One region of the Nakamurella sp. A5-74 genome, then DNA from elsewhere that is predicted to be linked to it. Evidence: riboswitches for the same ligand, from Rfam matches in the RefSeq annotation. Region 1 holds a riboswitch; the other holds the start of a gene.
The links. A riboswitch is a leader RNA that binds a small molecule or an ion and turns the genes downstream of it on or off. The one in region 1 is predicted to bind thiamine pyrophosphate.
Positions count from the first base shown of each region.

Region 1 (3,397 bases):
TCGGGAAGACCGGACCCGGCGGGCATTGGGCCGCGCCTCTGGTGCGCGGGGTCGTGCTGTTCGGGACCGCGGTCGCGCTGTGGGTGGAGCCGGTGCGGACCACCTTCAACTACGGGCAGATCAACCTGCTGTTGATGACGGTGCTGCTGCTGGGCGCGGTGGCGACCAAGGACTGGGTCGCCGGTGTCACTGTCGGGCTGACCGCGGGCATCAAGCTGATCCCCGCCGTCACCGGCCTGTTCTATCTGCTCTCCCGACGGTTCTCCGCGGTGGCCGCAGCGGTGGCGACCTTCGTCGCGACGGGACTGCTGGCGCTGCTCGTCGTCCCCGATCTGACCGGGCGGTACTTCACCGAGCTGATCTTCGAACCGGAGCGCACAGGAGTGGTCGCGGCGGTCCGAAACCAGTCGTTGCGGGGAGCGATCGACCGGCTGGCGGGGGAGGACTCGACCGTCCTCTGGGCCGTCGCCGTGGTCGGTGTGATCGTGCTGGGGATCCTGGCCGCCGTCGGGTCGCTGCGGGCCGGCGACCGCCTCGCGGCCTTCCTGGCAGTGCAGTTCATCGGTCTGGAGATCTCGCCGATCTCCTGGAACCACCACTGGGTGTGGGTCCTGCCGCTGGTGCTGTGGTGCTGGTGCGGCCCTCGGCGTGCGGAGCGCGCCGTGCAGTGGCTGGCCGGCAGCTGGGCGGTGGTGACGTTGGCATTCCTGATGCCGCTCCTCGCGGCCCAGGAGGCGAGGACCTGGGGAGCCGGGGAGCCGCTGGCGCTGTGGGTGAGACTGCTCGGTGCCGTCTATCCCGTGCTGGGGATCGCGACCCTGGTGGTGTTGCTGACAGTCGGACGCAGAGCGGTGGCCGCTGCGACCCAGGTCCCCGCAACCGCGTAGCGTCACAGGAGACACGGGAGTCCGGTGCGCCGGGCTGAGAGAGGGACACGAAGTCCCTGACCGTCGAACCTGATCCGGATCATGCCGGCGCAGGGACGTCCTCTCATCGATCACCCGTGCTGACCTTCGGGAAGGCACCCCATGACGTACTCCACCCTCCGGTGGCGCGGCCGCCGCGCTGCCCTGGCGCTCACCGCCGCAGCGTTCACGCTGACCGCCTGCGGTTCGGCCGCGACACCGGCACAGAGCGGTGGCCCGACGCCGTCGACGAGCGCAGCGGCGAGCTCGCCATCCAGCATTGCGTCCAGTGCTGCGTCGAGTTCCCCGTCGAGCACTGCGTCCAGTGCTGCGTCGAGTTCCCCGTCCAGTACGCCCGCCGGCACCGGATCGACCCGCAACGCCGCCGGCGGTGGTGAGGTCACGCTCGTCACCCACGACTCGTTCAACATGACCAAGGACGTCGTCGCGAAGTTCCAGCAGGACACCGGGATCACCCTCAAGATCATCGCCCAGGGTGACGCCGGTGCGATGGTGAACCAGTTGGTGCTCACCAAGAACAAGCCGCTGGGCGACGTAGCGTTCGGCGTCGACAACACGTTCGCCTCCCGCGCCCTGGACGAGGGTGTGTTCGCGCCCTACACCTCGCCGGCGGCCGGTAACGGCAGTACCACCTACTCCGCCGCCACTGATGGCCGGCTGACCGCGGTGGACTACAGCGACGCCTGCGTCAACGTCGACGAGAAGTGGTTCGCAGGCAAGAACATCCAGCCGCCGACCAGCTACGAGGATCTCACGCAACCGCAGTACAAGAATCTGTTCGTGGTGCCCTCGCCCGCGACCAGCTCACCGGGTCTGGCGTTCCTGCTGGGGACGATCGCGCACTTCGGCGCCGACAAGTGGCAGGCGTATTGGCAGCAGCTCAAGGACAACGGGGTGAAGATCACCGCCGGCTGGAACGATGCGTACACCGTCGACTTCTCCGGCTCGACCGGTAAGGGTGACCGGCCGTTGGTGCTGTCGTACGCCTCGTCACCGCCGTTCGAGGCCGCTGCCGGGGACACCGCGGCGCCGACGGCTGCACTGCTGGACACCTGCTTCCGCCAGATCGAATACGTCGGAGTGCTCGAGGGCGCGCAGAACCCGACCGGCGCCCAGAAGGTCGTCGACTGGATGCTGAGCAACGGGTTCCAGGCTGCTGTCCCCGAGCAGATGTACGTCTACCCGGTCGATGCGCACACCGCGCTGCCGGCGGACTGGAAGAAGTTCGCACCGGTGGCCACGGCGCCGGCGGAGATGGATCCGGCCGAGATCACCGCGAACCGGGAGGGCTGGATCTCGTCCTGGTCCGATCTGATGGAGAGCTGAGAACGCCGATGTCCGCCCTGGCGGGAACCCTGGAACGGGCGCGGCCGCCGGTCGGCCTTCCCCCGTCCGGTTCCCGACGGGCGACCGGACTGATGGTCCTGGCCGCGCTGCCGGTCGCGGCACTGGGGCTGTTCTTCCTCTATCCGGTGGGCACGCTACTGGGCCGTGGGCTGCTGGAGGACGGATCCTGGCAGCTGGGGGCATTCGGTGAGGTGTTGGGACGCAGCAGGATCCGGCAGATCCTCTGGTTCACGGTGTGGCAGGCGGCAGCCTCCGCCGGGCTGTGTCTGCTGCTCGGAATCCCCGGTGCGTACGTGCTGTACCGCTGTTCGTTCCGCGGCAGGGGAGTGGTGCGCGCCCTGGTCACGATTCCGTTCGTGCTGCCGACCGTGGTGGTGGGATTGGCGTTCCGGACGCTCTTCGCAGACGACGGTCCGCTCGGTTCCTGGGGGTGGGACGGGACCGTCGGCGCCATCCTCGCGGCCCACGTGTTCCTCAACTACGTCGTCGTCGTGCGCACTGTCGGCGCATCCTGGGCGGGTCTGGACGATCGGGAGGTGCTCGCCGCACGCAGCCTGGGGGCCGGACCGGTACGCGCGTTCGCCACGGTGACACTGCCCGCACTGATGCCAGCCGTACTGGGTGCCGCCTCGATGGTGTTCCTGTTCTGCGCCACCAGCTTCGGGATCATGCTGGTGATGGGTGGCGGCCGCTACCGGACCCTGGAGACGGAGATCTACCGGCAGACGGTCGTCATCTTCGACCTGCGGACGGCGGCGGTGCTGTCAGTCGTGCAGATCGTCGCCGTCGCGGTACTGCTGGCGATCACCGGGCTGCTCCGGTCGCGGGCCGAGGCGACCTGGCGGACGGCCTCGACGCTGCGGCGCGGGATCACCAGGGGCGCCGTCCCCGCGGTACTGATCACTGCCGTCACCGTGCTGGCGATGGTGGTGCCGATCGCCGTGCTCGTGGTGCGGTCACTCCGCACGCAGACGAGCACGGGAGCAGGATGGGGGCTGGACAACTACCGGGCCCTCGGCACCCTGGGGGCGGACAACATCATGCTGGTGCCGGTCACCACGGCGCTGGGGAACTCGTTGCGGGCAGCGGTGTTCGCGGCCATCGGCGCCCTCGTGGTCGGCCTC
Region 1 is NZ_CP159218.1:3,649,432-3,652,828, reverse strand. It holds gene ABLG96_RS16715 (glycosyltransferase 87 family protein) at 1-887, shown strand, start outside; TPP riboswitch at 892-1,000, shown strand; gene ABLG96_RS16710 (hypothetical protein) at 998-1,318, opposite strand; gene ABLG96_RS16705 (thiamine ABC transporter substrate-binding protein) at 1,335-2,252, shown strand; gene ABLG96_RS16700 (iron ABC transporter permease) at 2,261-3,397, shown strand, end outside.

Region 2 (3,397 bases), 1.3 Mb from region 1:
CGCCAGCCCATTCGTCGAGCCGATGCTCGACGAGGACCATCGCGGGCCGGTACCTCTCGATCGCCCCGGCCAGCGCCCCGCGCACCGAGGCGACCCCGGCCGGGTCGAGCATCGATGTCGGCTCGTCGAGCAGGAGCACCTCGGGCTCGGTGATCAGGGCCGCCGCGACGGCGACCCGCTGAGCCTCCCCGCCGGAGAGACGTGCGGTAGCCCGGTGTCGCAAACCGGCGGCGCCGACGGCATCCAGGACGGCACTGACCCGCGGACCGATGGTCGCCGGCTCGGTCGCCTGATTCTCCAGCGGCAGAGCGAGCTCCTGTTCGACCTGCGGCAGGCAGACCGCCGCGGACGGGTCCTGGGCAAGGACCCCGAGGTGCCGGGACCGTTCGACGACGGAGCTGGCATCACTCGTCCCGGCGACGATCACCCCGCCGGTGATGTCCGCGGTCACGGTGTGCGGGACGACCCCGGTGATCACGTGCAGGAGCGTCGACTTACCCGACCCGGACGCGCCGAAGACGACCATCTGTTCTCCCGGTGCGAGCCGCACCGACACCGCGCGCAGCACGGGCTCGTCGCGCCGGGCAAAGGCCACGGTGATGTTGTCCAGCTCGACGACGGCCGCACCGCCCGCCCCGTCGGCGCAGACGGCCGGCGGCGGCCGGCTACTCACCGCTGGCCCAGCTCGCGGCCGATCGCGAAGTTGTCGACAACACCGGTGCGGGCCAGGGCGTCGACGATGAGCTTGGCGAGCAACCCACCCAGGACGATCCCGGACAGGGCCTGCATGGCCAGGCGCAGGAAGAAGATGTCCTGTCCGTACCAACCGGACCGGAAGGCGGAGTAGAAGAACACCAGGCCGGCGCCGAGAAGGCCGGCCAGGGCGAAGACGCCCCAGCCGAATCGCCGGTACCTCGTCAGTGCGAACGGCAGCTCGCTGCCCGCGCCCTGGATGGCTGCGGCGATCAGAAGCGTCGGGCCGACCGGCGAGCCGAGAAAAACGACCTCGATGACCGCGGCGAGGATTTCGGCGATCACGCCGGCGAAGGGCCGGCGGATGATCGCGACGGCGATCGGGGAGACCAGGAGCCATCCGCCGAACAGGATGTGTTGGGAAAGGTCGCCGGCCGGACCCATCAGGATGCTCAGCCCGTTCCAGCCCTGGACGAGCGCCCAGTAGGCGAAGCCGAACACGACACCCAGGACGACGAGGAGGACGAGGTCCTTCATGGCCCAGCCGCGATGGGTCCGGATGGGAGAAGAGTTGCGTTTGGCGGTCACGGCGCGTTCGTTCCTTTCGAGTCCTCGGCCGGGCTCGGCGAGCCCACCGAGACGGTGAGGTGGGACACGACGTGCGGGACGACGGCGCCCACCTGAGCCCACGCGTCAATGGCGGTGGCCAGGACCTCGGCCACGTCGCCAGTCAGCTTCGTGGCGTAGTGATTCGCCCGGGCCGCGGCGCCCCGGGTACGCGCGGAGGCGATTGCGGACTCGATGTGCGACATGTGGTCGCCGTGACCGGAACCGCCGTCCAGGAGCGGGTACAACGACCACTGCGCTGCCGCACGGACACCGGTGGGCTCCAGCTCCACCGGCGCCGCGCTGGGCAAGCCGGTGACGTCCAGGTCGCAGGACACCTCACCGGGGCAGCCCCGGGACAGGAGGATATGGGTGACAACGTGCCCCCCACCGCAACGCTGAGACACGGCGGCGATGAGGGCAACGGCGAACGCAGCCAGTCGCTGCTCCGCGGGCTCGGTGCGCGCACCGACGTAGCTGCTGACCTCGTCGGTCTCCACAACGAGGCCGTCGCTCAGGCCGTCGCCGGTGACGTCGGCGAGCGCGCCGAGGATGACGTTCGCGAAGTCGTCGCAGTGGGGGTGGACGCTCAGCCGCATTCCAATGCCGAGCTGCTCAGGCGTCGCAAAGGTGGCCACCTGCTGGTCGTGCTGGGTGCTCATCACGGGTCCCCTCAGGCCCGCGGATATATCAAGGACCCGCGCCGACTTCCGATGTCGGACAGGCACCCTGCTCCCTACGCCGGTACGAACCGGATCAGGTTGACGGGTCTGCGGGCAATCCGCACTCTCAGCGCCGATCGGCGCTCCCCGGGGGTCTCTCCCAACCGTACCCCCAGCGCACGGCTGTCCCGTCTCGTGGCAGGAACCCTTGTCAACACAGAGACCCAGCGACGCGGCCATCAGCCGCGTCTACTGTCCACGGCCGGCGTGGTCGACCTGATCGGCGTCGTCCGGCATTGAATGGGCGGACGTTCCCAGCGTGAGCGGCTGCCTGATCAGGACGGGATCTCGACTCCTTCGTCGCTCGATCAACGGGGGGGTCGCTCGATCGCTCCCCGGACCCTGCCGCTCATGTTCGGGTCAGCCGCTCACGTTCGACCGTGAGCGAACGTGCCCAGCGTGAGCGGCTGCGTGATCAGGACGGGATCTCGACTCCTTCGTCGCTCGATCAACGGGGGGTCGCTCGATCGCTCCCCGGACCCTGCCGCTCATGTGATCAGGACGGGATCTCGACTCCTCCGTCGCTCGATCAACGGGGGGTCGCTCGATCGCTCCCCGGACCCTGCCGCTCATGTTCAGGTCTATACGGGATCTCGACTCGTTCCTTGCTCGATCAGCGCTGGGACGACGCGCTCGTGCCACCATGGAGCGGTGCCGGACGACCTGCTGATCGCGCGCAACCCCGAACCCGACTCGAAGCTGCCCTACCTGGTCCGCATCCCGCTCGGGGCCGAAGGAATCGTGGTGAAGGCGCGCGAGACGTGGCCCCGAGCGTCGAAGGTGTTCTGTCACCGGTCGACCGAGTGGCCGGCGGACGCGGAGATCATCGAACGCTGGCCGGTGCGCGCCTGCACCCGCCGCGGACCGGCCATCGACCTGATCCTGGAGCGTGCGCGGGAGAACCGGTCGCAGTTCGTCGTCACGATGGCCCGCGGCCGCGAGATGGTGTTCTGGCAGTCGCCCCGGACGACGAAGCAGGCCCGCCCGAACGTCACCCTGCCGAGAGCCCGCGCCCACGGGCAGGTCCTGGAGATCCTGGTCGACAGCGCCGAGAAGTACCCGTGGCGGTTCTCGGCGCAGCAGGCGACCACCCGCCGGCAGCGCCTGACTGCCGGCGACTACGCGGTGGAACTCGACGGCGAGGTGATCGCCGCCGTCGAACGCAAGACCCTCGAGGACCTCGCATCCTCCCTGCTCAACGGGAAGCTGCGGTATGCGGCAGCCGAACTGGCGACGCTGCCTCGCGGCGCGATCGTCGTGGAAGACCGCTACAGCAAGGTCTTTGACCTGCCGCACGTCGCCGGCGCCACGGTCGCCGGGGCGTTGGCCGAGTTGCAGGCCCGCCATCCGCAGATCCCGGTCGTGTTCACCGAGAG
Region 2 is NZ_CP159218.1:211,500-214,896, reverse strand. It holds gene ABLG96_RS01030 (ATP-binding cassette domain-containing protein) at 1-673, opposite strand, end outside; gene ABLG96_RS01025 (ECF transporter S component) at 670-1,281, opposite strand; gene ABLG96_RS01020 (YkoF family thiamine/hydroxymethylpyrimidine-binding protein) at 1,278-1,961, opposite strand; TPP riboswitch at 2,014-2,121, opposite strand; gene ABLG96_RS01015 (histone-like nucleoid-structuring protein Lsr2) at 2,673-3,397, shown strand, end outside.
Region 2: another riboswitch for thiamine pyrophosphate. It lies ahead of ABLG96_RS01020 (YkoF family thiamine/hydroxymethylpyrimidine-binding protein); the one in region 1 lies ahead of ABLG96_RS16705 (thiamine ABC transporter substrate-binding protein).